One region of the Arthrobacter sp. ok909 genome, then DNA from elsewhere that is predicted to be linked to it. Evidence: predicted binding sites of a transcription regulator. Region 1 holds the regulator's gene; each other region holds the start of a gene.

Region 1 (9,679 bases):
TCGACTCGGTCTATGACACCTACCGCGGCGTCGTCACCTACGTCCGCGTGGTCGACGGCATGCTGCACCCGCGCGAACGCATCCAGATGATGTCCACCCGCGCCACCCACGAACTCCTGGAAATCGGCGTCAGCTCCCCGGAGCCCACACCGTCCAAGGGCCTCGGCGTCGGCGAAGTGGGCTACCTCATCACCGGCGTGAAGGACGTCCGCCAGTCCAAGGTGGGCGACACCGTCACCAACCTCGCCAAGCCGGCCAGCGAATCCCTGCCCGGCTACGCCGATGCCAAACCGATGGTCTTCTCCGGCCTGTATCCGCTGGACGGCACGGACTATCCGGTGCTCCGCGACGCGCTGGAGAAGCTGATGCTCAACGACGCCGCGCTCGTGTATGAGCCGGAGACGTCCGCTGCGCTGGGCTTTGGATTCCGCGTCGGCTTCCTGGGCCTGCTGCACCTGGAAATCACCCGCGAGCGACTCGAGCGCGAGTACAACCTGGACCTGATCTCCACCGCCCCCAACGTGGAGTACGAGGTGACGCTGGAGGACAAGAAGGTCGTCCACGTCACCAATCCCAGCGAGTACCCCACCGGCAAGGTCGCCGAGGTCCGCGAGCCCATGGTGGCCGCCACCATCCTGGCACCCAACGAGTTCGTCGGCGCCATCATGGAGCTGTGCCAGAGCAGGCGCGGCGTCATGGGCGGCATGGACTACCTCTCCGAGGACCGGGTGGAAATCCGTTACCGCCTGCCGCTGGCCGAAATCGTCTTCGATTTCTTCGACATCCTCAAGTCCAAGACCCGCGGCTATGGCTCGCTGGACTGGAAGGCCGACGGCGACCAGGTCGCAGACCTCGTCAAGGTCGACATCATGCTCCAGGGCGAACAGGTGGACGCGTTCTCCGCGATCACGCACCGTGACAAGGCCTACGCCTACGGCGTGATGATGACCGGGAAGCTGCGCGAACTCATCCCGCGGCAGCAGTTCGAGGTGCCCATCCAGGCCGCGATCGGTTCGAGGATCATCGCCCGGGAGAGCATCCGCGCCATCCGCAAGGACGTGCTCGCCAAGTGCTACGGCGGTGACATCACCCGAAAGCGCAAACTGCTGGAGAAGCAGAAGGAAGGCAAGAAGCGCATGAAGATGGTGGGCCGCGTCGAGGTTCCGCAGGAAGCCTTCATCGCCGCCCTCACCACGGACGAGTCCAAGGACAAGGCCAAGAAGTAGCGGTGCTTGCCATGACTGTTGTTGCTGTGCCGGCAGGCCGGGCCTGTGCCTAGCGTCCTTCCCCTCGGCGACCCGGCGCCGTCGGACGGGCTCCTGCCCGCCCAGGCGGCCGAGGGCGCTGCTCGCCGCGCCTTCGGGCTATACGTGCACATCCCGTTCTGCGCGGTGCGCTGCGGGTACTGCGACTTCAACACCTACACCGCGACCGAGCTCGGCGGCGGGGCCTCCCAAGACGCCTATGCCGCCACCGCGATCGCCGAGGTGGAATTCGCCGCCCGCGTCCTGAACAATTCCGGCGTGCCCCAACGCCCGCTCAGCACCGTCTTCTTCGGCGGCGGCACGCCCACGCTCCTGCCGGCGGAGGACCTGGCGCGCATTCTCACGGCTGCGATCGGGGCCTGGGGCCTGCAGCCCGGCGCCGAAGTGACCACGGAAGCCAATCCGGATTCCGTCACCCCGGAATCCCTGCAGCTGCTGGCCGACGCCGGGTTCACCCGCGTCTCCTTCGGCATGCAGTCGGCCGTGCCGCACGTCCTGAAGGTCCTGGACCGCACCCACACGCCCAGCCGGGTGCCCGAGGTGGTGCAGTGGGCAAGGCAGGCGGGCCTCGCGGTCAGCCTTGACCTGATCTACGGCACGCCGGGGGAATCCTTGGATGACTGGCGCTACTCGCTCGAGACCGCCCTGTCCTACGGCCCCGACCACATCAGCGCCTACGCCCTGATTGTCGAAGACGGCACCAAGCTTGCGGCGCAGATCCGCCGCGGCGAGGTGCCGGAAATCGACGACGACGACCACGCCGCCAAATACGAACTCGCCGACGAACTGATTTCCGCGGCCGGGCTCGCCTGGTACGAGGTCAGCAACTGGTCCCGCACCCCCGAACAGGCCTGCCGGCACAACCTAGCCTACTGGCGGGGGGACGACTGGTGGGGCATCGGCCCAGGGGCGCACTCGCACGTCGGGGGCGTCCGCTGGTGGAACGTCAAACACCCCACCGCCTACGCCAACCGTCTCGGCACCGGCGCGTCGCCGGCCGCCGGACGGGAAACGCTGGACACCGAGACCCGCAACGTGGAGCGGGTCATGCTCGAGGCCCGCCTGAACTCCGGGCTGGACATCCCGAGCCTCGGCGGCTTGGGGGACACTGGCAGGCACGCGGTCGCCGGGCTGATCGCCGACGGCCTGGTGGACCCAGCGGCCGCCTTCAAGGGGCGCCTGGTCCTCACGCTCAAGGGCCGGCTCCTGGCCGACGCCGTGGTCCGCAGGATCCTGCCGGACTAAGGCGCTGCCCCTCTGCCCCGGGGGCCCCGCCGCAGCCGGGCGGTGGATATAGGCCGTGGATACACAAAGAGCCGGCCGCTGCCCCTTGGGGCAGCGGCCGGCTCTGCTGATTTGGGCCGTGTGTTTGGGGCCGGGCTATTTGATCCAGCGCAGGTTGAACTCGTAGCGGTGCGGCTGGCCGCGGTTGACATGGATACCCGCCGCCACCGAAAAACAGGTCACGGCGATCCAGATCACCGTGGCGAGGACGGCAAAGAGGTTGCCCACCACGGGAATGAAGACCAGCAGATTGGCGAGCACGGCCGCGATGGTCGGCGGCAGGGTGAAGTTGAGGGCTTCCTTGGACTCCTGGGCCGTGAACGGGCCACGGTCCTTGAAGATCAAGTAGATCAGCAGCGACGGCACGCAGCCCAGGATGCCGCCGAAGTGCGCCAGCGTGGCCCACTGCCGGTCCTCGCCGGCCGTCAGCGGCAGCGCATTTGCCGGAACGCCATGGTACGGGGGCTGGCCATGGCCGGCCTGGTTGCCCGTGTGTTCGCGTGCGTTATCTGCCACGGTGAAGCCCTTCGGATTGCGGTGATGCGTTGCTGCCTGGGTTGTGCCTGGAATAGCCGGGACCGCGCTGGGAGCGCGGCCGCCGTTTCAAGAATACTTGCTTGGGCGCGTAAATGGAGATCACGGAGCGGCTGGCTACGGCACAGTAAGGAAGTCAATGACCTCTTCGACGCGGCCCAGCAGGGACGCCTCCAGATCGGCGTAGCTGCGGACGGCGCCAAGGAGCTTCTGCCAGCCGAGGCCGATGTCCTCCTTGGTGGAGTGGGGCCACCCGAACGCCGTCAGGATGCCGGTTTTCCAGTCCACGCCGCGGGGGATCACGGGCCACCGCTCAATCCCCAGGACCGCGGGCCGGATGGCCTGCCACACGTCTACGTAGGGGTGGCCCACAATCAGGACGTTGCCGGCGGCACCCGGCGAAGCCATGACGGCGTCGGCGATCCGCGACTCCTTGGAATCGGGCACCAGGTGGTCAACCAGCACGCCCAGCCGGCGTCCCGGACCCGGGCGGAACTCGGCCACCGCGGCCGCGAGGTCGTCAATGCCGTGCAGCGGCTCGACGACGATTCCCTCCACCCGGAGGTCATCGCCCCAGACCTTCTCCACGAGTTCGGCGTCGTGCTTGCCTTCCACCCAGATCCGGCTGGCCTTGGCTACCTGTGCGCGCTGTCCCGCCACCCGGACCGAGCCCGAAGCCGTGCGGCCGGGCCCGGCGGCCGGTGCCGCCTTCGGCGCTGGAGGCATCAGCCGGATCGGCTGCCCCTCCAAAAGGAAGCCAAAGCCGAGGCGGAAGGACCGGGACTTGCCCCGCCGGTCCTCCAGCGACACCACGTGCATGCCGCCGGACTTTTCCACCCGGGTTACGGCGCCCACCCAGCCGGACTGGACCTCCTCGAGGACCATCCCGCGTTCCACCGGGACTTCCGGCAACTGCGTCTTGGCGGGGGCGGACAGGTCCTGGGGCCCCCAGTTCTGGTACGACATCTCTACACGCTTACTTTGCACTCGGAATGTACGGCGGTCGGTGGAACTCTCCGGGGCCCGAAGGGGCCCGAACCGGACCACAGGGGGCGGCAACGGTAGCGGCTGCCGCGGTTCCCGCGCCGTCGTGACGGAACCTCGTGATCCCGCAGGCAACGCCCGGAGCGAATCCAATGCTAACAACGCGGCGACTCATATTAGACTGGTTAGCACTTAGGCATGTCGAGTGCTAACCCCTGTCCGGTCACGGACCGCCCCCGCACCACGCGGGGACGCGAACCAAACGGTCCTGGGGCGGCACCGGCTGCGGGACCGTCGATTGGAGGTGGAGCGTGAGCGAACCACGCAAACTCGAAGTGCTGCGCGCCATCGTGGAGGACTACGTCCATTCCCGCGAGCCAGTCGGGTCCAAGGCGCTGGTTGAACGGCACCATCTTGGTGTTTCCAGTGCCACGATCCGCAATGACATGGCCGCACTGGAAGACGAAGGCCTCATCACGGCACCGCACACGAGCGCCGGCCGGATTCCCACGGACAAGGGCTACCGGCTCTTCGTCGACCAGATCTCGGCCGTCAAGCCGTTGTCTCCGGCCGAGCGCCGGGCCATTCAGGCGCTGCTGGAAGGATCAGAGGACCTCGACGACATCCTCGACCGCACCGTGCGGCTCCTGTCCCAGCTCACTAACCAGGTCGCCGTCGTGCAGTACCCGCTGCTCAGCCGCGCCCGGGTGCGGCACATCGAATTCGTGCTGCTGGCGCCCCGGAAGGTCCTGGCCGTCCTGATCGCGGACACCGGGAAGGTGGAGCAGCGCGTGATCGACGTCGGCCAGGAGATTGCCGACGACGCGCTGGCGGAGTTGCGCACCCGTTTCCTGGCCAGCCTCTCCGGAACCCCGCTGAGCCTGATGCCGCAACTGCTGCCCGCCGTCGTGGCGAGCGGCCCGCCGGCGCGCCGCGGCGCAGCCCAGGCCCTGGCCCGCGGCCTCGAGGCCTTGGCCACGAGCAGCCGCGAGGAGCGCATGGTGATGGCCGGCACCGCCAACCTGGCCCGCTCCAACGTGGACTTCCCGCTCAGCATCGGCCCCGTGCTGGAGGCGCTCGAGGAGCAGGTGGTCATGTTGCGCCTGCTCAGCGAAATGGCCGAAGACCCGCGCGGTGTCACGGTCAGCATCGGCCGGGAAAACCCCTACGACGGCCTCGCAGAGGCCTCGGTGGTGGCCACCGCCTACGGGCCGGATGCCACGGCCAAGGTCGGCGTCCTGGGGCCCACCCGGATGGACTATCCCACCACCATGGCCGCCGTCCGCGCGGTGGCCCGGTACCTTTCGAGGATCCTGGGGCCCTGACCGGCCCGGGACCGAACGCTACTTTTTGCCCGACAGGCAGTGCCCCACCGGCAGAACAACAAGGAAGAGATACACACTTTGAGCAGCCACTATGACGTTCTTGGAGTCTCCCGCGACGCAACGGGGGAGGAAATCAAGAAGGCCTACCGGAAACTGGCCCGGACCCTGCACCCTGACGTGAACCCGGGGGAGGACGCCTCGGACCGGTTCAAGGCGGTCACCCACGCCTATGAGGTCCTTTCCGATCCGCAGAAGCGCCGGGTCTATGACACCACCGGCAATGAGAACGGCACCGACAACGGCTTCGGCGGCGGCAGCTACTCCGGCCAGGGCTTCGCCTTCCAGGACATCTTCGACACTTTCTTCGGCGGCGGCGGCCAGGGCGGCCCCACGTCCCGGATCCGCCGCGGTCAGGACGCGCTGATCAGCGTACGGATCGACCTCCGCGACGCCGTGTTCGGCGTCAACAAGAAGCTCGAGGTCGACACAGCCGTCATCTGCCCCACGTGCGAGGGCTCCTGCTGCCGCGAGGGCAGCCACCCGGTGCGTTGCGACATCTGTGGCGGCAGCGGCCAGGTCCAGCGCGCCGTGCGCTCCATCCTCGGCCAGGTCATGACGTCCGCGCCCTGCGGCTCCTGCGAGGGCTTCGGCACCGTCATCAAGGACCCCTGCAACGAGTGCAGCGGCCAGGGCCGGATCCGCAGCCGCCGTTCCCTGACTGTCAAGGTCCCGGCCGGCGTTGCCACCGGCACCCGCATCCAGCTGTCCGGCCAGGGCGAGGCGGGCCCCGCCGGCGGACCGGCCGGTGACCTGTACGTCGAGATCCGGGTCAACAATGACCCCACCTTCGTACGCGACGGCGACGACCTCCACGCCAGCCTCAACATCCCCATGACTTCCGCGGCACTCGGCGCAGAACTGACCCTCGACACCTTTGACGGGCAGCAGGAAATCGATGTCCGGCCGGGCACCCAGCCGGGCGAGATCATCACCCTGCGCGGCCTCGGTGTCACGCACTTGCGCGGCAACGGCCGCGGCGACCTGAAGGTGCATCTGCAGGTCGAAACGCCGGCCAAGCTCGACGCCCATCAGGAAGACCTGCTCCGACAGCTCGCCAAAGCGCGCGGGGAACAAAACCATCCGGGGAAGCTCGCGGCCAGCCACGGCCTCTTCGCGAAACTGCGTGAACGCCTGGGTAGCATGTAGCGGTGAGTAACCCGGTCTTCTTCACCCCCCCAGGCACCCTGGACCAGCAGGTCCCCGGCTCGGCCTTCGTCCTCGAAGGCGCCGAGGCCCGCCACGCCATCACAGTCAAGCGGCTCGCGGTCGGGGAGGCCGTGGATATCGCCGACGGCGCCGGCAAGCGCCTGACCGGCACCGTCGCCGCCGTCGCTGCCGGCGAACTGACCGTCGAGTGCCTGGACCTCCTGACGGAGCCGCAACCCGCGATCCGGCTGGTTCTGGTCCAGGCCCTCGCCAAGGGCGACCGCGACGAACTCGCGGCCGAAACCGCCACCGAGTTGGGCATCGATGCCGTCATTCCCTGGCAGGCCGAGCGGTCCATCGTGCGGTGGAAGGCCGAACGGGCCGCGAAGGCGCATGCGAAGTGGCAGTCGGTGGTGACCGCGGCCGCCAAGCAGGCCCGCCGGGCCTGGATCCCGGAAGTCCGGGCCGCCGTCGACGGTGCCGGGCTGCAGGCGGCCGTGGCAGCCGCGGACCTCGCGGTCATCCTGCACGAGGACGCCGTCCGCCCCCTGCGGCAGGTACTTGAGGCCTGGCTGGACAGTGCGGCGCCCGGCGACGACGGGCCCCGTGAAGTTCTGCTGATCGTGGGCCCGGAAGGCGGCATCAGCCCGCGCGAGGTCACCCGGCTGTGCGACGCGGGGGCCGTGACTGCCCTGCTGGGCCACCATGTGCTGCGCTCCTCCACGGCAGGGCCCGCCGCCACCGTGCTGGCCAGCGACATTTTCGGACGCTGGTAGCCGTTAGCGTGACTATTTGACCGTGATTATTTGACCGTGAAGCCGCGGGTGTCGGTGAACACTTCCCTGGAGCTGTCCGCGGGGTCCACCTGGGACACGCGGACTTCATAGCGTCCCGGGCCGAGGTTCACGGACAGGGTGAACAGCCCGGACTGCGCGGAATCGGCCGAAGCCGTCGCGTTGCCATTGAGGTAGGCGGATTTGGCGTTATCGCCGTCCACCTTGAGGATTTCCCAGCGAAGCTTCCCGCCTTGAACGGTGCTCCGGCCGCTGATCTTGACGGACCCGTCAGCGACGGACGTGCCTTCCTGCGGATCAATGATCCACACGGGGGCGACCATCCCGGCACTTCGCGACGTCGGAGCGCCGAGCCGGACGTGATTGAAGGCGACATAGTCCGTATGCCCGTCGACGAGCACCACCACCTGGACCTGCTGGCCGGAATCGATCAGGCCCGCGCTGGCGGCCGCTGCCGTCGCGGTGTAGATGAGCTGCTGGATGGCGCGCTCGGCCATGGCCGCGTCCACGTTGCTGTTGAAGGCATCCGCCGAGACATCCACCGTGATCACGTTCTTGCCGGAAATCGACGTCGACAGCTTCTTCGGATTCTGCCACGGCGTGAAGAAGTCCGGGTCGAGCGGCTTCTGGGACATCATCACCCGCAGGGCGCGCGTGACCGGGTTGTCCTGATCCGGAACGTCACGGAACTCGCGGTACAGGAACGCGTTGTCGTTGCTCCGCCCGATCCAGTACACCGGGGCTTTGTTCGAGGTCTGCGCGGTCTCCAGCGGAGCGCTGGTGGTGGGGGCGCCCGACGCCGCGTCCGGAACCAGCTCCGACGGGCTGCTGGAATTGGTGATGCCGCCCTGAGGAGTCGCCACGCAGCCGGACAGAAGGAGGGCGGCGGGCAACACGAGCACCAGCGCGACGCGACGGACACGTCCCGCTGCTGACTGTTGAACCTCACGCTGCCTGATGTTGCTGTCCCTTCGTGTCCCACGCCGCGCTGGGCGGCAACGATCCGTTTTGTGGGCGGCATGGACCGCCGGTGGCTGTCCATCCTTGGCCTGCCGGGCGCCCGGCCCGGAGCCCTGGAGGACAGCCGAATTCCAGCATGGCACACGGGCCCGGGGCGAAAGTGCGGTTTGGGGGCGCCCGGCGGAACTGCAACGGGAACGATATGAGGCCGATGCGAAGTTGATACATAATGTCGGGAACCATGCCCCGGCGGGCAGCGGCTGGCACGAAAGACGGCGTCGAAGTCAGTGTCTTATGCCGGCGCTGCGACAGGTTTTTTACGTCATGCTTCGGTCCGTGACGCGTTGCGTCGCAGCGCGACTGTGCGTTTCAGCCGGGGTTGGGAAGCGGCGTCCAGGGTGGTTGATTGAGGGCACAGACTTCGAAAGGACCCGCCATGACGGAACATTCTGACCTCAGCCCGCGCCGGCTCCGGACCATCCTGGGACACTTCGCCACCGGCCTGACCGTGATCACCGCGGCAACGAAGGACGGTCCCGCCGGCTTTACGTGCCAGTCCTTTTCCTCGCTGTCGCTGGAACCTGCCCTGGTGTCCTTCAGTCCTGCGCGGACCTCCAGCACCTGGCCACTGCTGCGCGAGGCGGGCCGGTTCACCGTGAACATCCTCCCGGTCGAACATCAGCACCTCGCGGCGCAGTTCGCCCGTTCGGGCGCAGACAAGTTCGCCGGCGTTGACCACTCGCCGTCGCCGCTGGGGAACCCTGTCCTGGAGCGCGCGCTGGGCTGGGTGGACTGCGAACTGCACCAGGAGTACGACGGCGGGGACCACACGATTGTTGTCGCCGCGGTCCGTGCCCTGAGCGCCCGCGCCGACGCCGAGCCGCTGCTCTTCTACCGGGGCAGCTATGTTGGCGTCCAATCCCGGGCAGGCGTGCTGGAGAGCGTGGGATGACCATGCTGAGGTCGGCATCGCGCCGCGGGGGTCGCCGCGGAACCCCACTGCCGGAGACTATCGACGCGTGGGTTTTCCCTGAAGACTGGGGCTCAATAAAAGTCGGATCCAGTGTCGAAGTGGTCAGCTCGGCTTACCACTCCTACGTGGGTCGCATCGACGCCAGGACGCCCGACTCAGCAGTCGTCCGGGTCGTCAGTGCAGGGGGGTCCATGGACGCCGGATGTACGGGCATCGCGACGGCATCCGTCTGCGCGTCATCCCTGGGGGTACGGCATGAGCGCCGTGTGGATCGTCGTGGCGTGCGGTCTCGTGCTGGCGGCCGCCGGCGTGTGGGCAGTCTGGTCCCTGATGACGGAGGCACCCGCCCGGCCG
Region 2 (9,679 bases), on a different contig from region 1:
ACTAAAGAAGCGGTCGTGACTGACCACCACCACCGCCCCGGGGAAGTGGAGCAGTGCCCTCTCCATCACTTGGGTGCTGGTCATGTCGAGGTGGTTGGTGGGCTCATCGAGGAGCAGCACCGAGGCCCCGGACAGAAGGCACTGAGCCATGGCGACACGTGCTTTCTGTCCACCGGATAGGTTCCCGATCCTCTGTTTGAGGTCGGCCTCGGAGAACTGGAACATCGCGAGGAACCTGTTGACGGACTTCTTCGTGGCGCTGAAGGCGAGGCTGTCCGGCAGCGCGTTGACCGCATGGGACACGGTGTCGGCGTCGTCGAGCTCATCCAGCATTTGGTTGTATGACACAAAACCGGGCCCCTTGGCCCAGGCTACGTCGCCGGAATCCGCCTGTTCCTCGCCGGTCAGGACTTTGAGGAGCGTTGACTTGCCGCTGCCGTTGGAGCCCAGGACCACAATCCTGTTGCCGCGGCGGATCTCAAAGCTCAGGTCCTCGAACAACACTTTGTCGCCGTAGGACTTGCCCAGCGCTTCCACGCGGCAAAGGACATCCTTCACGTGCAGGCCGCCGTAGATCTCCGTGACGATCTGGTCAACCGGCCGTGGCGTGCGCGATTTCTTGATCTTGGCGAGCTGGTTCCCAAGCCCGCGGCTGGCGGCCTTGGTGGCCTCGCGGCGGTCGGCGATGCCCTCTGCTTCGAAGGCCAGAAGCTCGGATTCATGGACGAACTGCGCCTCGAGCGTCTTGAGCCGGAACTGCTTCTGGACAACGTACTCAGCGAAATTTCCCGGGTACTCGTGCAGGTGGAAGTTTTCCACCTCAATGATCCGGGTGACGACGGCGTCAAGGAATTTCCGGTCGTGCGAGACGATGATCGCAGCGCCCTTGAAATCGCGGAACCAGCTTTCCAGCCATTCGACGCCGGCCACATCCAGGAAGTTGGTGGGCTCGTCGAGAAGCAGGACGTCCGGGCCCTCCAACAGGATCTTGGCCAGGGCGGCGCGGTTTCGCCAGCCGCCGGACAGTTCGTCAATCGAGCAGGTGCGGTGGGCCTCGCTGAACCCCAGCGTGGTCAGGACGGTGTCGATGCGCCGCGTGTAGTCCCATCCGTCGAGGCGGTCCATGTCCTCGAACAGCTCGGCCTGACGCCGGATCAGCCGGTCGAGTTCGGCGCCGTCAGGGTCCGCGGCAATGGCCGCGTCAATAGCCGCGAGCTCGGCCTCGGCAGCCTTGATGTCGACGAACAGGCCGTCAAGTACCTCAAGGATTGTCGCCTCGCCGTCGAGCTCGGAAAACTGGGAGAAGTACCCCACCCTGGTTCCCTGTTCCACGGTGACCGTTCCGGCGTCCGGGGAGACCTGGTCCAGGATCAGCTTGAGGATGGTCGTTTTGCCGGAGCCGTTCTTGCCAATCAGGCCCACCCGGTCTCCCGGTTCGAGGCGGAAGAACGCCTCGCGTAAGATTTGTGCGTTCTCGAAGCGGACCCCGACGTCATGCAGCCGGATCAGGCTCATTGCTGCGAGAGACGGTTGCGCACGATTTCGCTCACGGCTTTGCCGTCAAATCGTCCGGCCACCTTGGCGGTGACAGGCTTCATCACTGCCCCGAGCTGGCGAAGGGACAGTTCGACGCCCTCGGCCTTGAGTGCGGCGATGGCCTCGTCCACGATCGTCTCGACCTCCGCCGCGGTGAGCGCCTTAGGCAGGTAGGCCTCGATCACCTCGGCCTCGGCGATCTCGGCGGCGGCACGTTCGGCTTCACCGGCTTCGGTGTAGATGCGGGCCGTGTCGCGGCGTTTGGCGGCTTCCTTTTGCAGGAGGGAAGTCACTTGCGAGTCGTCCATGACAATCGGCGTCTTGCCCGACTTCTCCCGGGTTTCGATCTCGCCCAGGACGTTGCGCACAGTGGTGAGGGCAACCTTGTTACGGTCCTTCATGTGGCTCACGACGTCGGCGTGCAGGCGTTCTTTCAGGGTGGTCATTGTTCTCCTCGTGTCACCTACAAGGCTAACGGCAGAACCCGTTGGCCCCGATCGCCGAGAGAATCCGCTGGGCTTCCTCGTCCGAGACAACCGGGACGTCGCCGTTAGTGAATGCCGCCTTTGCCGCGGCGATGAGCTGGTCCGCCGACGATTGCCCCAGCAGGCGCCCGCACAGGCCGCGGGCCGTCTCGACTGCGTGATCGTTCGACAGGCGCGGGTTGATCCGGGCGAAGGCGGCCAGGAGCGCGTCCTGCTGGGCCGGGTTCGGTTTGGGAAGCGACGCCGCCAGCCCCGTGGACCTGCTGCCGGCGGTCGGTTCTGAAGTGGGGGCGGCGGAGCAGGCGGCCAGCAGAAGAGCCAGCAGAACCAGAGCGAGCGAGAGGGTGTTCTTCATGGTTCGTGGCCTTGTCTACAGTGGATTTCCGCCCTGGTTTGCGGCACTGGATTCCGGCGCTGGCGTGGCTGTCGCGGGCTGCAACGTTCACAGGGCCGCCACGGCAACTGTTCCGCCGGGCCGCCCATCAACTGTGGAGCTAAGGAGATTCGAACTCCTGACCTCTTCGATGCGAACGAAGCGCTCTACCAACTGAGCTATAGCCCCGAAGCAACGCCGGTCCTGTCGGAACGGCGTTGCCGGTGTCCCTAGGCTACAAACTATCTGCGTGGTTTGCCAGCCAGCCACGGAATGTCTCGGTACCGTGTCGCGCTTCCGGCTCCAGATTGAGCCCTGCGCGCAGGTAGCGGCCCATCGCCCCCGGCAGCGGCAGGCGCACCAGACGGCCCTTCGCGCCGGTGGCCCGTTGCCATTCCCGGGCGAAGTCGGCCATGTCCCTGGCTTCCGGGCCGCCGATGGTCAGCACGCGGTGCCGCGGGCGCCCCGATTCAGGCGTGGGTGCCGTCGCCGTCTCCGGCTCCGGCGCCCGGCCGCGCCCCGGATCCGGTGCGGGCTCCAGGGCGGCCTCCAGGAGCACCGCACCGACGTCGGCCGGTGAGACGGGCTGGAACCCGGCGCCCCTCACCACCGGGATGACCCTGACCTTTGATCCGGCGCCGAACTTCATCGCCAGCAACGAGTGAAACTGAGTGGCCCGCACCACCACCGTCTCGAGCCCGGACAGCTCGTAGACGTGCTCCTTCGCCGCCTTCGAGCGGTAGAAGGCATGGCTGCTGCGATCACAGTTCACGATGGAGAGCATCACGGCCCTGGCCGTGCCCGCCTCCTGGGCGGCGGCCAGAAGCCGCGCGCCGCCGTCGGCGAAGTTCCTGCGCGCTTTCCCGGAGCGTCCCTCCAGGCAGTCGATCACGACGTCGGCCCCAGCCAGGGCGGCCGCGAGCCCGTCCCCCGTCGTCACGTCCGCGCGGAAGTATTCGGCTCCCCCGACGTTGCCGGCCGTGTTGGTGTCGGCGGCGATGCTATCGGCGGTGGTACTGCCGGCGGTGCCGGCCCCGAGTGGGTGGCGGCTCAGCACGGCCACGGAATGCCCGGCGTCGAGAGCCTGACGCACCACCTCACGGCCCACTTGGCCGGTTCCACCGGCGACGCAGATCCTTGTCATGACCAGAGGCTACCGCAGCGGCCCGTGCAGCGCTCCCTGCCGGGGCGCTGCGGGGAAAGGAAAACCCCGGACAGCCATCATTGGCTGCCCGGGGCAGAGACTCCGGAAGAACGGAACGAGTCAGGCGCGTCGCCGTTGAAGAACGTCGTCGAGGTTGCTCAACGCGCTCTGGGCCTTGCTGAGCTGCTTCGTCTCGGGATCGTCGGCGATCCGGGGATCGGAGCCGGCCGGCCGGGCCGAGGCCTGCTTGAGCGACGGCTTGCCGACCGCTTTTGGTGCCTGGGGCAGGTCCAGCGGCTTGGGGGCCGCGCGTTCGGCCTTCGGCGCTTCGACATACGTGGGTTTGGGAACGTCCACGGGCTCCCAGCTCGCGCCTTCCGCAGGTGCCGTCGATGCGACTGCCACAGCTGCCGCGGTGTCGCCCGAGGCTGCCGCTTCGGCCAGGGCTGCCTGGCGGAGATCCAGTGCGGTGAGCGGCTTGGGCGACGGTTCCGGTGTGGAGCGGTCCGCTTCGGCGTCGAAGAGCGGACTCTCGGGCCGCACGCCGGGGCGCTCCGCAGGAAGGGACGGGGTCTCGTCGGGCACCGACTTGCGCACAGGCCTGTGCGCCGGGCTGCCCATGGCTGCACGGAATGCGGCGTTCATTTTCCGCCGGCGGTCGCGGACAGCCAGACGGCGGAGCACTGCCACGGACGCGACGGCGCCCACCAGGGCTGCCACCGGCAGCCATCCGGATCCGACGCCGAACAGTCGAAGGAGCGCGGACACCACGCCGGTGAGCAGGGAGAGCATCCCGGCCAGCGCAAGCATAAGCCGGCCCCAGCGAATCCTGAACGCCGGGGAGGCGGCCGCGGCCAGCGGGCTTGCACCGCGTGTTTCCGTTGGCGTCTCCCCAGGCCCTGCGGTGCCGCCGACAGGTTCTGCGCGCCGGGTGATGTTCATGGGCTTCTCCTGCTGCGCCGCCATTTTCATAACCTTCCCCGCTTGTGGGTCTACTGGTTCTATGTCGATGACGTCCGCCAGGAATTCGCCTGCAGGCTGCAGCTGGTGGCGCCCGTTCCGCAGAACGTAGGGCGCCACCCATACGATCCAGAGCGCAACAGCAATGACAAGGATCACAGAGCTGCTAAGAGGGAAGTCCACACCCAAAACCGTATGAGGTATATGGGGTGCTAGGCCGCATTGTCAGGGGTGTGTCGCGGGCGCGCCGGCAATTGGTCCGGGCCGGGGCGTAGTGGCTGGTCAAGCGGCTATCACGGGCTCACGCCGGCCGACTCCGCAACCACCGGGCGAGAAGGCCTTCCGGCACTTCCTCAGCCGTGAGCGCGAAGGTGCGGTGGTCGGCCCATTCACCGTTGATGTGCAGGTATCGGGGCCTGAATCCTTCGTCTCGGAACCCGAGTTTTTCCACCACTCGCAGGCTCGGCCCGTTTTCCGGCCTGATGTTGATTTCCATCCTGTGCAGGCCAAGGGTTCCGAAGCAGTAATCCGTCGCCATGGCCACGGCGGTGGGGGCAATCCCCCGGCCGGCCCGGTCCTTGTCGACCCAATAGCCCAACGTCGCCATCATGGCCGATCCCCACACGATCGAGGACACCGTCAGCTGCCCCACGATCACAGGCTTCTCGTGACCGGGCCTCCATTCGGCGATCACGAACGGCAGGGCCGTGGCCTGTGCGGCCTGGGCCTTCAGCGACCGCACCATCTGCCGGTAATCCGGCAGACCGCCGCCGGGGACCGGGTTTGATGCCTCCCAGGGGGCCAGCCACTCGCAGTTGCGTGACCTAAGCGCTGTCCACTCTTTGCGGTCGCGGTACCGGATAGGGCGCAGCACGATGTCGCCGCTCTCCAGAGTCACCGGCCAGGTGAAGCTGCCCCCCACGGGAATTACTTGGCGAGGCTGGGGGTAAGGCTGGACGCGAAGCCGGGCAGCCATTCGCGCAGGCCCGGGCCGAGGTCCTCGCTGTCGCAGGCGAGCTGGACACAGGCCTTGAGGTAGCTGAGCTTGTCGCCGGTGTCGTAGCGGCGGCCGCGGAAGACGACGCCGTACACACCGTAGCCCTCGCCGGTGCCGCTGGAGAGTTCCTGCAGCGCATCCGTCAGCTGAATTTCGCCGCCGCGGCCCGGCGCGGTGCGCTCGAGTACTTCAAAGACGGCCGGGTGCAGGACGTAGCGGCCAATGACCGCGAGGTTTGACGGGGCGTCCTCGACGTCGGGCTTCTCCACGAGCTGCTTGACGCGGACGTACTCTTCACCGGCGATCGCCTCGACGTCGGCGCAGCCATAGGCGCTGATCTGGGACGGGTCCACCTCGATCAGCGCGACCACCGACCCGCCGGTTTTGGCCTGGACTTCGATCATGGTGCTGAGGAGCTCATCGCGGGCGTCAATAAGGTCATCGCCCAGGAGCACTGCGAATGGTTCCTGGCCGACGTGCTGCTTGGCCCGGAGGACCGCGTGGCCAAGGCCCATGGGGTCGCCCTGGCGGACGTAGTGGATGTCGCCGAGGTTGCTGGCGGCCTGGATGGACTCGAGCTTGGCCGTGTCACCCTTGGCTTGGAGGGTGGCTTCGAGCGCGGGAACGCGGTCGAAGTGGTCCTCCAGCGCCCGCTTGTTGCGGCCCGTGATCATCAGGATGTCGTTCAGACCGACATTCACGGCCTCCTCGACGACGTACTGGATGGCCGGCTTGTCAACGACAGGCAGCATTTCCTTGGGCATGGCCTTCGTGGCCGGAAGAAACCTAGTACCAAGGCCCGCGGCGGGGATGACGGCCTTGCGGACGGAAGCATTGGGTGTATTCACTCGACTAATCTAACGGAGGGACCAATCATTGCGTAATTATTCGGCCTGCCCCGCGGGCCCCCTGACGTTGCGGAGCAGGCTGCACGATGCAGAGGACGGACCAGTCATGGCGTCAAAAGACGAAATACGCTCCAGCCACAGGGCAAGGCGTGCGGCGCTCCCGTTGGACGCGCTCGATGCCGCAGCGGCAGGCATCGCCCGCCACGGGCTCGAATGGGCATCCGATCTGACCGGCGGCCGCCGGGGTACCTTCGCCGCATATCTCGGCGTGGGCGCCGAACCGCCCACGCTGCCGCTGCTGTCAGCCTTGGTCGATGCCGGGCACCGGGTGCTCCTTCCCGTCTGCGAACCCGAACTCGAACTCAGCTGGGTGTACTGGACTCCGGAATCCGGGTTTGTCCGCAGCCGGTTCGCCCCCATCCAGGAGCCTGTTGGCGAGCGCCGCAGCACCGCTGTGACGCTGGACGCGACCGCAATCTTCCTCCCGGCCACTGCAGTGGATTTCTCGGGCAACCGCATCGGACAAGGCGGCGGCTACTACGACAAGTTCCTTGCCACCCTAGCCGCCCTGTCCTCCGCGTCCGGCTCGTCCGGGTCCGGCGGGGCGTCCGACGCCGTGCCGCTGCCGACCGTCGCCGTCGTCTACGACACTGAGGTACTGCCCGCGGGCAGCATTCCCGCCGAGTCCTTCGACCGGAAGGTCGACGCGGCGCTGACACCGGGCGGGATCATCCGGCTCCGCTGATCCGGGGTCCTGCGAGGGTGATAGAATTAGCACTCAGGCCCTGCGACTGCTAAGACGGAACCCGCCGACAGGTATATCGAAAGATATATCGACCGGGTCCCGACTCGACAGCACGGGACCTGCTCGTTTGTCCCAGAGGAGGATTTCCAGTGCCCACGTATGCATATGCCTGCAAGGACTGCAGCCACGCCTTCGAGATCGTGCAGTCGTTCAGCGACAACTCCCTGACGTCCTGCCCCGAGTGCCAGGGCACGCTGCGCAAGAAGTTCAACAGCGTCGGCGTTGTGTTCAAGGGCTCCGGCTTCTACCGGACCGATTCGCGCGACACCAAGGGCAGCACGGTTGCCCCGGCCCCCGCTGCAGCTCCCGCGCCCGCAGCGGCGCCTGCCCCGGCCGCTGCCAGCTAGGTCCCGGGGCTGCCGTATGCGCAGCCCTGGTGCACCGTTTCCGGACGGCACCGGCCCCCCGTCCGCGTAGCCTCCGGCCGCCGTCCGCGAGCGTTGTTCGCGAAAGACACTGCTGCCATGTCAGCACCGCAGCCGCAGTCCCTGTGCCGTGCAATCGCGCACTAACGCCGGCATGCCGCGGCCCGCACAGTTTTCCTGCCTCCCGTTGTCCACATAGGCAGTTCCGCGACTCCCGCGAGCATGCCAGAGTCCGTAGCGTGGCAGCCATGGCACCCTCACTCAACCCGGCTTCCTGGCCGTCTTTCAAGGCCTCTTCGTTGCCGCCCCGGCCCCGGAACGGAATGATGCCCGCCAGCCGGGCACGCGCTGGGAGCCGCTCGGCCGGCCTGCTTCCGGCCACGTTTCCTTCTGCCGGCGGCTCCACCCGCAATCACCCCCGGCCCGGGAAGCCGCCCCGGCAGCGGTTGCCGCGCGGCAGGACGCCGCGGCGCCGCCTGAGCAACTGGTTGAACCGGAACCGCCGGCTACTGGCGGCGCTCATGTTGTGCATCGCCGCTGGCCTGACTGTTCAGCAGCTAACTCCTGCGCCCGCCGACACCGTCACTGCGTTCGCAGCTGCAGCCGATCTTCCCGCCGGAAAAACCCTGGAACCCGGCGACGTCCGCATGATCAGCATCCCGCCCGGGCTAGTGCCAGCTGGCAGCCCGGACGGCGAAAACGCGTTCGAGGGCAAGCGGTTGGCCGCACCGCTGCGCCAAGGCCAGCTCCTCACCGACGCCCAGATCCTTGGCCCGGGCCTGCTGGCCGGGAGCCCGGCCGGTTCCGCGGCTGTACCGCTCAGGATGGCGGATGCTGCGTCTATCCGGCTGCTCTCCCCCGGACAACTCGTCAACGTGGTGCTCACCGTCGGCAGCGGCTTCGAACAAGCCTCTGAAGGCCGAATCTTGGCCGAAGCCGTCCCTGTACTGTGGACCTCCGTGCAGGGCGGCAAGACGGGCCAGTGGCTGGCCACCGCGGACGCAGACGCGGACGGGCTGATCGTCGTGGCAGCCGCGGACGATCAGGCGCGGCGGTTGGCCGGCGCATCTACCCAAGGCAAGCTGTTCTTCGTGCTTGTGCCGGCAGCGCCGGGGTGAGCAGCTGGGTGACGGGCGTGCTCGCGCCATGGCGAGCGCCCGGATAAGGGCCTGACCGCCCGGCCGATAGTCCGTGCATCGGATGACCGCCGGCTTCGGGGCGAGCGCCCGGCTAAGTCCCTAACCACGCGCCCGGATAAGGGCCTGACCGCCGGCCGCTTGTCCCTGAGGCCGATTGCGTTCGCCGGCTACTCGGCACCGGCCATACATCTCACCCCCAGTGCGGAGGCTTCTGCTCCTGGAGCCACGCGTCGTGGTCGTAATTCTCCGGCTGGTCGCCCCAGCGCCGCGGGTCGTCTTCGGCCGCCTTGTTCGGTAGCACTGCCCCGGCAGCCGTGGCCGGCGCCGCCGCGCGCCGGGACTTCTCCTTTGCCGTCGCCTGGTCCCGCGCTTCTCCTGCGGGCTGCCCCGCGGCCTGCTCCCCCGCCGCCGGTTCCCCGGCAGCCGACCCGGAGTCGCCGTTCGCTTCAGCCGCGGTAGCGCCGGTGCTGTTCTGGATGTCGCCGTCTGCACTCATGCCGCCGGACTCCTTACTGCCTGTACTGCCTGCCATGCCATTGTTGCCGGTCGTTCCTGCACTGTTTGTGGTCCCAGTCTCTGGCCTCAGCAGGGGCGTAGCGCCTGCCTCATGCGCCTCGCCCGGACGCCCGGCAGACTGGGTGGACGCGGTCTCGCGCCCATGAAAATCATCTCGCGCCGGTGCGCGCCCTGAGAAGACGTGGCTTTCCTGGCCCCGGGCGTCGTTGATCGCCAGGTTCTCAATGTCGTCATCGAAAGACCCGTGGGATGCCCGGAGCCGACTGGACACGGCAGGCTTCTCCAACCCGAGGTAGCCGCCAATCCGGTCGGCGCAGGCCGATGGATCAGTGAAGACCTCGATGGTCCACAGCGGCATATAACGCCAGCCAAGCCGCTCGAGCAGTTGCGGCCGGAGCCGGCTCCGTTCGCGGACGCTCATTCGCCGGTAGTGGCCGGTGCCGTCTGACTCAATCGCCACAGGACGGGGAATCTCCGCATCGTCCTGGCCGATCGTGGTCATCGGATCGGC
Region 3 (9,679 bases), on a different contig from region 1:
CCGCGGGGCAGACCCCGTTCGCGCAGATGAAATCGCTCATGTCCATGAGGTGCAGGCCGGGCACCTTGCCACGGTAGGCGTCCAGCGGCGAGGACCCCGCGAGCGACTCCTGCTCGGGCACGTTGCACTCCGCGGCACCCTCGCCGTTCTTCTGGACGCATTCGGGCATATTGATGTTGAAGCGGGGGTTGTCGCGGATGCCCACCACGTCGATGCCGGCGTCGGTGAAGGGTTTGATGCCTTCAAGGTACTGCGGCACCTCGGTCTCGAACGGCGCTTCCTTGTGGGTCAGGGACGCGACCGTGAAGACGGCGTCCGGGTGGTGGTCCAGGACGTACTGCGCGCTGGCCTTGTTGAAGGCATTGCAGTCCGCGTCCCGGTCCGGTGACTCCCCGCCGAAGCGGCAGTTGCCTTTCAGGAGTGTAACGACTTCCCAGCCGTGGCTCTTCGCGATGGGGCCCAGCGCCGCCATGTACTGCTGGGCATGGGAGTCGCCGAGCACCACGATTCGCTTCGTGACCTTCTCGGGTTTGTTGTTCTGCAGGCAACCCTGCAGCAGGGGGTCGCTGGGGACGTTCTCGTCTGCGCACAGGCCGTCGATGTCGGCCCACTCATTCTTCATCGCCGCCGGCGCGGGGATGATCTTCGCGTCCGGGGTGGGTTTGCCGGCGTTTTCCGGAGCCAGGGCGGCCGCGCCGGGCGTAAGTTCCTTGGGCTGGGACGCCGCCGCGGCCTCGTCGGCCACGAGCCTGCTCTGCCAGACCGCGACCGGACCTGCCAGCAGGGCCCCGCAGGCGGCAATCACCACGGCGGTGCGCCAGGCACGGCGCTTCGGCCAGTGCCATTCGCGCAGCGGCTTCTCGACGAAACGGGTGGTGAGGACTGCCAAAACGATGGACACGCCGACGATGCACAGCCCCTGGACAAGGTTCGGCGCTGTGATGGCCGCCCCCGCAAGGGCCAGCACCAACAGCGGCCAGTGCCAGAGGTACAGCGCATAGGAGTTGTCTCCCAGCGACACCAGCGGCTTCCAGGTCAGGAGACGGTCCACGCCGAAGCGGCTGCCGCTTTGTCCGGCGGTAATGATCGCGGCGGCGGCCAGCGTGGGCCACAGTGCGATGAAGCCCGGGAACGACCGGTCCACGGTCAGCAGCAGCCCGCAGGACAGCATGGCCACCAAGCCGGCCCATCCCAGCACGACGCGCAGGATCCTGCCGGGCTTCAAATATGGCAGGGCGAGGGCCAAGAGGGAGCCGAGGGCGAATTCCCAGAGCCGGGCGCCGGTGTCGAAGTAGGCGTGAGCCTGGTTGGTGGTGGTCTGCTGGATCGAGTAGACGAGGGACACGGCGAAGATGGCGCCGAATGCCGCGGTCAGCAGGGACCGGTAGCTAAGCAGGGCGCGGTCCTCGCCCGTCCAGCGCCGGAGCAGTCGGGAAAGAAGAGCCGTGCCGGCAAACACGAGGGGCCAGAGCACGAACACCTGTCCCTGGATCGACAGCGACCAGAAGTGCTGGAGCGGGCTCGCGCCCGAATGGTCCTGGGCGTAGTAGTCGACGGCGCTGTCGGCCAGGAGCCAGTTCTGCCGGTACAGCAGGGACGCCCACGCCTGGTCGAGGATGTCCGGCCAGCGGCTCTGCGGCAAGATGGCCCAGGTGCCGACCAGCACGCCGAGCACCACCACGACGACGGCGGGCAGGAGGCGCTTGAGCAGGTGCAGCCAGTGGCTCAGGAGCCGCAGGGGCGCGCCGGATTCGACCTTCCGCGTGAAGCTGAGCGTCATCAGGAAAGCCGAAATGAGAAGGAAGATGTCCACGCCGCCGGAGACCCGGCCCAGCCACACGTGGTACGTGACCACCATGAGGACGGCCAGGGCGCGAAGGCCCTGGACCTCGGGTCGGTAGCTGGCTTTTCGGGTCGCCGGAGAACCCGCATCCGCTGTTGGCGGGGTGGCTATGGTTCGCTCGTTCGACACTAAAAAACCCTTCAGGCCGGCTTCCAAAAGATCAATGTTACCGAACCGTAACTTTCTTTGCCAGTCACAGGGCTTCGGCGGGGGTGTCGGACGGGGCCTCGGCGGGGGTGTTTCGTTGGAGTCCCGGGCGGCCGCGGGCGTCGGCGAACTCCACTGGCCTCGGCGCGGAAGCTAGGCTGGTGGGAGTCTGAGGAGGCCGCTAAGTGATCGTGCAGCTGCGCATTTGTGTTCCGGGTGATTTGTCCGGAGTTGTTGTCGAAAGATGTGCCGATCATCTCGGCGTCGCGGAAATCGCCGTCGACAAGGGCGCCTCGGTCATGCCGCCCGGGGACGTTATTCAGGTCCTGCTCGCCCGCGAATCCGTGGAGACCCTCATGGAGAAGCTCCAGGCCCTCGACCTCCAGAAACGCGGATCGATTTCGGTCAACCTGCCGGATCTTGTGCTCTCGGACCGGGCCGACCGGGCGGAGGCTGAGGCCCCCGGTGAGGGCGCCGACGCGGTCATCTGGGAAGAGGTGTCGCGCCAGAGCGGCGAAGATTCGCGCCTCACCTGGAGTTTTCTGGCATTCCTGGTCCTGGCCACCCAGCTGGCGGCCATCGGCATCGTCACGGACTCCACAATCGCGATTGTCGGCGCCATGGCCGTGGGCCCGGAGTTCGGCCCGCTGGCTGCGCTGGCTGTGGCTCTGGTCCGGCGCGAGCGGCGGCTCGGACGCGACGCGGCGCTGGCCCTCGGCGTCGGATTTCCGCTCGCGATGCTGGCTGCCGCCCTGACCGCGTGGCTGTCCGTACCGCTCGGGCTGTTTCCCAAGGACGCACTGGACCACGGTTCAGCGGTTGAATTCATCTACCATCCTGGGCCGTATTCGCTGATTGTCGCGGTGCTGGCTGGAACGGCCGGGATGCTCTCGGTGATCAGCCGGCGCTCGGCGGCGCTGATTGGCGTGTTTATCTCCGTCACCACTGTGCCGGCGGCGGGATTTGTGGCCGTGGCCCTGGTCCTGGGCGAGTATCAGAAGGCGGCCGGCTCGGCCCTTCAGCTGTTCCTGAACCTGGTGGGGATTGTGGTGTCCGGCGTCGGGGTGTTGCTCTTCTACCGCGTGGTGGCCAAGCGGCTGCCGCCGGACGCTACGCTGCGGCGCAAGTCTGCGGGCACCCAGCGATGACAGACCAAGGCTGACGGCCCGGTGCTGACGGACTGACTGACAGACTGGTTGGCGGCCGCGCCGGCGGTCAACCAGTCAGTTAGGCAACGGCAGCAGGTTTCTCACTGGGTGTTCCACCCCGTAGCGGCCAGGAACTGGGTCTCAAAGTAGGGCGTGAGGCTCTCCATGTAGGTCCTGGTGACGTGGTTGTCATCCTTGTAGACCATCACGTTGCCGATGACGGCCGGGCAGACATCGTCCTGGCAGAAGTACTGGCTGAAGTCCAGAAACTTGGTGGCCGGGAGCTGCGCGGCCACGGAGGCATCGGGCGACGCGGGCTGGTAGTTCTCCGCCGTCGTCGATCCGCAGGCTGAGTAGTTGTTGGGGTTCTTCTCCAGGCAGGCCGGGACGGCCTCGTGCATGCGCGGGGTGTCGCGCAGCGCCACGACGGGGATGCCGGCATCGTTGATGGCCTTGATCGGCGGAACCCACCCCGGGTCCATGAACTCGGTGGACGTCGGATCCGGGTCGGTCCGGGTGCTGGTTGTCACCACGAGGTCCGGCTTCATGGCCAGCACCTTCTTGAGGGTGTCCTTGTTGAAGTCCAGGCAGCCGTCCGAGAGGCCGGGGGCCGGGCCGACCGTCACAGGGCAGTAACCCTTGGTGATGGCTTCGACCTTCCACCCGTATTTGTCGGCCAGAGTGAGAATGGGGGTCGACCAGACGTGGGCGTGCGAGTTGCCGATGATCACCACGGTCTTGGCGGCGTTCTGTTTGCCGTTGGTGCAAATGTTGGTGAGGGCCTTCTCATCCGACGTGCAGCCGCCCGCGTAGCGGGGCCATTCATCAGCCGCGGTGGCGAGGGTGGGAAGGAGCGGAGCGGATTTGTCGGCCCCGCCGACGTAGGCCGGGTCCAGCGAACGTGCACCCGGATTATTGACCCAGGCCTGGCTTGACGCCGCGGCAAGGGCGTAGTTGATCTGGAGTTGCCAGGCCGCCAGCGGCACGGCAGCGATGGCCGCGGCCGCGGCGATGGCAATGAGGGCGCGGCGGCGTTTGAGCTCGGGCCACTTCCACCCGCGCCAGGGCTTCTCAATGAAGCGGGTGGTGACGTATGCGAGCACCATCGAAACGGCCACGATGATGCTGCCCGTAATCGGCCCCGCGCGGTCCTTGTCCGTCGCGGTCAGCGAGATGACCAGGACGGGCCAGTGCCACAGGTACAAGGCGTAGGACATGTCCCCCAGCCGGACCAGGGGCCCCGAGCTGAGGAAGCGGTCAACGCCCAGCTTGCTGCCGGTCTGGCCGGCGACGATCACACAGGCCGCGGCCAAGGTGGGCCAGAGTGCCACGAAACCGGGGAAGGAGGCCTGGACATTGAGCAGGAGGCCGCAGCTGAGCATGGCCACAATGCCCAGCCAGCCGAGCGCCAGGCGCCAGCTCCGGGGAAGCCGCAGGGAGGGAAGGGCCAGAGCCACCAGGGTGCCCAGCGCAAACTCCCATAGCCGCGCACCGGTATCGAAGTACGCTTCCGTCTGCTCCGCCTTAGTGAAGAGGACCGAGTAGATCAGCGAACCGAGGAAAATCAAGGCGAAGATATAGCACAGCAGCACGCGGTAGCGGAGCCGGAAGCGCTTGGCGACGAGTGCGGCTCCCGCGAAGATTAGGGGCCACAGGATGAAAATCTGCCCCTGGATCGAGAGGGACCAGAAATGCTGGAAAGGGCTGGCCTGGCTGTGGTCCGAAGCGTAGTAGTCCGTGGCCTGGGACTGCAGGAGCCAGTTCTCGACATAGGACAGGGAGGCCCAGCCCTGCGAGATCACTTCCAGCCAGCGGGTCCGGGGAAGGAACAGGATGCTTGCGGCAATGACGGCCACGATGACGGTGACGGCAGCCGGGACGAGGCGCCGGAAGAGGTGCAGCCAATGCTTGAGTAGGGCCATGGGCCGGCCCTGCTCGTAACGGCCGACGAACTGCAGCGTCATGAGGAACGCCGAGATCAGCAAGAACACGTCCACACCGCCGGAGACCCGGCCCAACCAGATGTGGTAGCTCATGACCATCAGCACGGCCAGGGACCGGAGGCCCTGAATTTCGGGCCTGAAGGTGGACTTTCGGCCGGCCTGGGGCGCCCCGTCGGATCGGGCAGGCGCGGGTAGGGTTCTTTGCTGTGTCATAGAAAAACCCCTCAAACCGGTAACCAAAACGTCTATGTTATCCAACCGTGATGTTCATGGCCAATCGTCGCGGTGGGCATAGAACCCTATTCAGTCATGCCAAGGTGTGAGTTTCCAGTGAATTGCCAGCAGGGAGGCAGCACGTCGCGGCTGAGTCGCGGCGGGACCTGCCGCACTTCGGGAGCATTTTCGCGGCAGTCCCCGGGCACAAAAGGAACGGCCCGGCAAGTTGCCGGGCCGTCCCCTGTGCGGGCCGAAATTAGTGCTGGTGGCCTGCGTGCTCGTCTTCGTCGGCCGGCTTCTCCACCACGAGGGTTTCAGTGGTGAGGACCAGTGCAGCGATGGAAGCCGCGTTGCGCAGAGCCGCACGCGTCACCTTGACGGGGTCGATCACGCCGGCGGCGATCAGGTCTTCGTACTCGCCGGACTTGGCGTTGAAGCCCTGGTTGACGGCGGATTCTGCCACCTTGGCAACAACCACATAGCCGTCGAAGCCGGCGTTCTGGGCGATCCAGCGCAGCGGCTGGGTCAAGGCCCGGCGAACGATGCCGACGGCGGCAGCCGCGTCACCTTCGAGAGCCTGGACAGCTGCGTCCTCGTCGAGGGCCTTCAGCGCGTGGATGAGGGCGGACCCGCCACCGGCGACGATGCCTTCTTCAAGGGCAGCGCGGGTCGAGGACACTGCGTCCTCGATGCGGTGCTTCTTTTCCTTCAGCTCAACCTCGGTGGCAGCGCCAACCTTGATCACGCCGATGCCGCCAGCCAGCTTGGCCAGGCGTTCCTGCAGCTTTTCCTTGTCCCAGTCGGAATCCGTGCGGGTCAGTTCGGCGCGCAGCTGGGCAACACGCGCGGCGACGTCCTCGGCCGAACCGGCGCCGTCGACGATCGTGGTGTTGTCCTTAGTGACCGTGATGCGGCGGGCGGTGCCGAGCACCTCAAGGCCCACGGAATCCAGGCTCAGGCCCAGCTCCGGGGAGACAACCTGTGCGCCCGTGAGGGTCGCGATGTCCTGCAGCATGGCCTTGCGGCGGTCGCCGAAGCCCGGGGCCTTGACGGCGACGACGTTCAGCGTGCCGCGGATGCGGTTGACGATGAGCGTGGACAGGGCCTCGCCCTCGACGTCTTCGGCAATGATGAAGAGCGGCTTGGAGCTCTGCAGCGCCTTTTCCAGCAGCGGCAGGAATTCCTGCACCGAGGAGATCTTGCCCTGGTTGATCAGGATCAGGGCGTCCTCGAGGACAGCTTCCTGGCGTTCCGCGTCCGTGACGAAGTACGGGGACAGGTAGCCCTTGTCGAACTGCATGCCCTCGGTGAGGACCAGTTCAGTCTGCGTGGTGGAGGATTCCTCGATGGTGATCACACCATCCTTGCCGACCTTGCCGAACGCCTCGGCCAGGAGCTCGCCGACCTCGTCGCTCTGGGCGGAGATGGCGGCAACGTTGGCAACCTGAGTGCCTTCGACCGGGCGGGCGTTTTCCAGCAGGCGGGCAGCAACGGCCTCGACCGAAACCTCGATGCCACGCTTGATCTCGCCCGGGGCGGCGCCTGCCGCAACGTTGCGCAGGCCTTCCTTGACCAGGGCCTGGGCCAGCACGGTGGCGGTGGTGGTGCCGTCACCGGCAACATCGTTGGTCTTGGTGGCGACCTCCTTGGCAAGCTGCGCGCCAAGGTTTTCATAGGGGTCGTCCAGCTCGATTTCACGGGCGATGGTCACACCATCGTTGGTGATCGTGGGAGCGCCCCACTTCTTGTCCAGCACGACATTGCGGCCGCGCGGGCCCAGCGTGACCTTGACGGTGTTGGCGAGCTTATCGATGCCGGCTTCAAGCGACCGGCGGGCAGCGTCGTTAAACGCAAGCTGCTTTGCCATGGTTTTGTCCTTTCAAGACAGAACCCCGCGCAACTGATCCGTTCAAGGCGAAGGATCGGCTGCGCGGGGGACCAAGAGAGTTACTTTACGACGATCGCCAGAACGTCGCGGGCGGAGAGTACGAGGTACTCCGTGCCGCCGGTCTTGACTTCGGTTCCACCGTACTTGGAGTAGATAACGACGTCGCCGACGGCAACGTCCACGGGAACGCGGTTGCCGTTGTCGTCAAAGCGGCCGGGGCCTACTGCAACAACTTCGCCTTCCTGCGGCTTCTCCTGCGCGGAGTCCGGGATAACCAGGCCTGAAGCCGTGGTCTGCTCGGCTTCGAGCGGGCGGACAACAATACGATCCTCAAGAGGCTTAATAGAGACCGACAAGGACCTCTCCTATTCGTCAGCAAATTCGTGGACTATGAAGCAGTGATGCCATGGCGTACAGACCGTCGTCGCGGTGCCGGCAGCAGCCTGGCTGTGAAGCTTCAGGTGTTAGCACCCTCCTAGGGAGAGTGCTAATTACGACTCTATGTAAATGGTTAGCACTCGGTCAAGGCGAGTGCCAGAAATTCATCTCGGGTGAACAACTCCCCCGCGTGGGACATGCCCATTCTTTGCTCCGGCCAAGGGACACTTCGGCAAAATGCTCTCTGCCTGCCCCAGGGGACGGACATGTCCAACGGGTAGCGGCCATTCACGAGGACATGCCCAACGCATGCGGGCTGCTCAGTGGGAGATGCCCGTTCTCGGCGATGTTCAATGGACACTTCGGCATCATGCTCCCGGTCCGCGCCAAGCGGGGGGCATGTCCGGCGCACGCTGGCTGTCCGAGAGGACATGCCCAACGCATGCGGGCTGCCCAGCGGGACTTGCCCATTCTTTGCTGCAGCCAGCGGACACATCGGCATCATGCTCTCTGCCCGCGCCGAGCGAGGGGCATGTCCATCTACCGGGCCCGCTGGGTCCACGGGGCCTTGGGCGTGCGCTTACTCGCCGGCGAGGTCCTCGAAGTCCACGTCTTCGCCTTCTTCGTCGTCGCGGTCACTGCCTTCGTCGTTCCGATGCCGGTACATCACCAGTGCTCCGGCGCCAGCCAGCAGGACGCCGGCGATGAGGAAGATGATGCCACCGAGCCTGGCCGTGGCATAGGTGTCGCGGATGGCCCGGGCCTCGTCCGTGGCGTCCTGTACGTTCTTGCCGCCGACGGAGTAGACCGTCGCGTTGAAGGAATCGAGGAAGAAGATGATCACCAGCAGCGCGATGCACACGACAGCGATCACCGCTCCGGCGATGATCGCCGGCTTTGCGTAGCGGGCCAGTCCTTGCTGGTGGCTATGGCGCACCCGCCCGTCGTCGTCCCGCCCGGCGTCGTCCCGCCCGTCCACGCCCTGCCCAGCGGCGTCCTGCTCAGCGGCGTCCCGCCCGTAGTCGTCCTGCCCGTCCGTATTCTGCCCGGATGTTTCCTCTGACGTGCTGTCGCCTGTACCGCTGTCTTCCATGTCGTCAAGCCTAGTCCCCGCGGTCCGGTCGCAGCGTGCCCGCGGCGCTGAACTACGCTGGAAGGCATGACTGACGCACCGCAGGAACACATTGCCCCGATCCTCACGCCCGAGGGCTGGGAGCTGCTGGCGTCGCTGGGCCCGTACCGCGAGGACGAGGCCTTCCGCCTCACCGCGGCGCTGCGCAAGGCCGGCCATTCCCCCGAGCTGGTCTCGGCGGTGCTTACCCAGTCCCGGCTGCGGACCAAGGCCGAGGCCAAATTCGGTGAGTTCGCCCGGCAGATGGTCTTCACCAAGGCCGGCCTGGAGCAGGCCACCCGGCTCACGGTGGCGGCCCGGCACGCGCAGCGGTTCGTCGAGGCCGGAATCAGCCATGTCGCGGACCTCGGCTGCGGGCTGGGTGCCGATGCCATGGCCCTGGCGTCCATGGATCTCGTGGTCACCGCGGTGGAAATGGACGAGACCACGGCTGCCTGCGCCACGATGAACCTGATCCCCTTCCGCAACGCCACCGTGGTCCACTCCGATGCCACCGCGGTTTCCCTTGAGGGGGTCGACGGCGTCTGGCTGGACCCTGCCCGGCGCACCACGTCCACTTCGGGAACGAAACGGATCTGGGATCCGGAGGACTTTTCTCCGCCGCTGTCCTTCGTCGAGTCGCTGGCCGGCTCCGGGCGCGCCGTCGGCGTCAAGATGGGACCGGGCATGCCGCACGATTCCGTGCCGGCGGACTGTGAGGCGCAGTGGGTCTCCGTGGGAGGGGACGTCACCGAGGTGGCGCTGTGGTTCAACGCTGTGCGGCGCCCCGGCGTCCGGCGCGCGGCCCTCGTCCTCGGGCCGCTCGGTGCCGCTGAACTCACCAGCGGCGAGGACTTCGGGGCCGGCCCGGCGGCGCCCGTGGGCCCGGTGGAGGGCTACCTGTACGAGCCCGACGGTGCGGTCATCCGCGCCGGACTCGTGGCCGACGTCGCCCTCCAGCTGGGCGGGCACCTCGTGGACGAGCACATCGCCTACATCTGCGCC

What was found. The regulator HrcA, encoded in region 1, represses chaperone genes, less so after heat shock. The targets are predictions, from matches to a motif close to TTNGCACTCGNNNNNNNCGAGTGCNAA.
Region 2: BLR03_RS02265 (FmdB family zinc ribbon protein) is a predicted target of HrcA. The motif match lies at 7,115-7,141, and genes of this name have one in related genera.
Region 3: groES (co-chaperone GroES) is a predicted target of HrcA. The motif match lies at 7,697-7,723, and genes of this name have one in related genera.

The regions. Positions count from the first base shown of each region.
Region 1 covers NZ_FNJS01000008.1:51,116-60,794, reverse strand. The annotation lists gene lepA (translation elongation factor 4) at 1-1,226, shown strand, start outside; gene hemW (radical SAM family heme chaperone HemW) at 1,272-2,510, shown strand; gene BLR03_RS08550 (DUF4870 domain-containing protein) at 2,646-3,065, opposite strand; gene BLR03_RS08545 (DUF3097 domain-containing protein) at 3,201-4,049, opposite strand; gene hrcA (heat-inducible transcriptional repressor HrcA) at 4,379-5,392, shown strand; gene dnaJ (molecular chaperone DnaJ) at 5,471-6,598, shown strand; gene BLR03_RS08530 (16S rRNA (uracil(1498)-N(3))-methyltransferase) at 6,601-7,374, shown strand; gene BLR03_RS08525 (GerMN domain-containing protein) at 7,401-8,294, opposite strand; gene BLR03_RS08520 (flavin reductase family protein) at 8,789-9,304, shown strand; gene BLR03_RS08515 (hypothetical protein) at 9,581-9,679, shown strand, end outside.
Region 2 covers NZ_FNJS01000002.1:7,677-17,355, reverse strand. The annotation lists gene BLR03_RS02310 (ABC-F family ATP-binding cassette domain-containing protein) at 1-1,515, opposite strand, end outside; gene BLR03_RS02305 (GatB/YqeY domain-containing protein) at 1,512-1,982, opposite strand; gene BLR03_RS02300 (hypothetical protein) at 2,008-2,376, opposite strand; tRNA gene BLR03_RS02295 (tRNA-Ala) at 2,511-2,583, opposite strand; gene BLR03_RS02290 (SDR family oxidoreductase) at 2,630-3,538, opposite strand; gene BLR03_RS02285 (hypothetical protein) at 3,659-4,681, opposite strand; gene BLR03_RS02280 (GNAT family N-acetyltransferase) at 4,800-5,420, opposite strand; gene galU (UTP--glucose-1-phosphate uridylyltransferase GalU) at 5,426-6,343, opposite strand; gene BLR03_RS02270 (5-formyltetrahydrofolate cyclo-ligase) at 6,450-7,088, shown strand; gene BLR03_RS02265 (FmdB family zinc ribbon protein) at 7,238-7,495, shown strand; gene BLR03_RS02260 (RcpC/CpaB family pilus assembly protein) at 8,035-8,631, shown strand; gene BLR03_RS02255 (AAA family ATPase) at 8,843-9,679, opposite strand, start outside.
Region 3 covers NZ_FNJS01000009.1:147,396-157,074, reverse strand. The annotation lists gene BLR03_RS09895 (acyltransferase family protein) at 1-1,954, opposite strand, end outside; gene BLR03_RS09890 (DUF389 domain-containing protein) at 2,176-3,138, shown strand; gene BLR03_RS09885 (acyltransferase family protein) at 3,240-5,294, opposite strand; gene groL (chaperonin GroEL) at 5,554-7,164, opposite strand; gene groES (co-chaperone GroES) at 7,245-7,541, opposite strand; gene BLR03_RS09870 (hypothetical protein) at 8,144-8,656, opposite strand; gene BLR03_RS09865 (class I SAM-dependent methyltransferase) at 8,723-9,679, shown strand, end outside.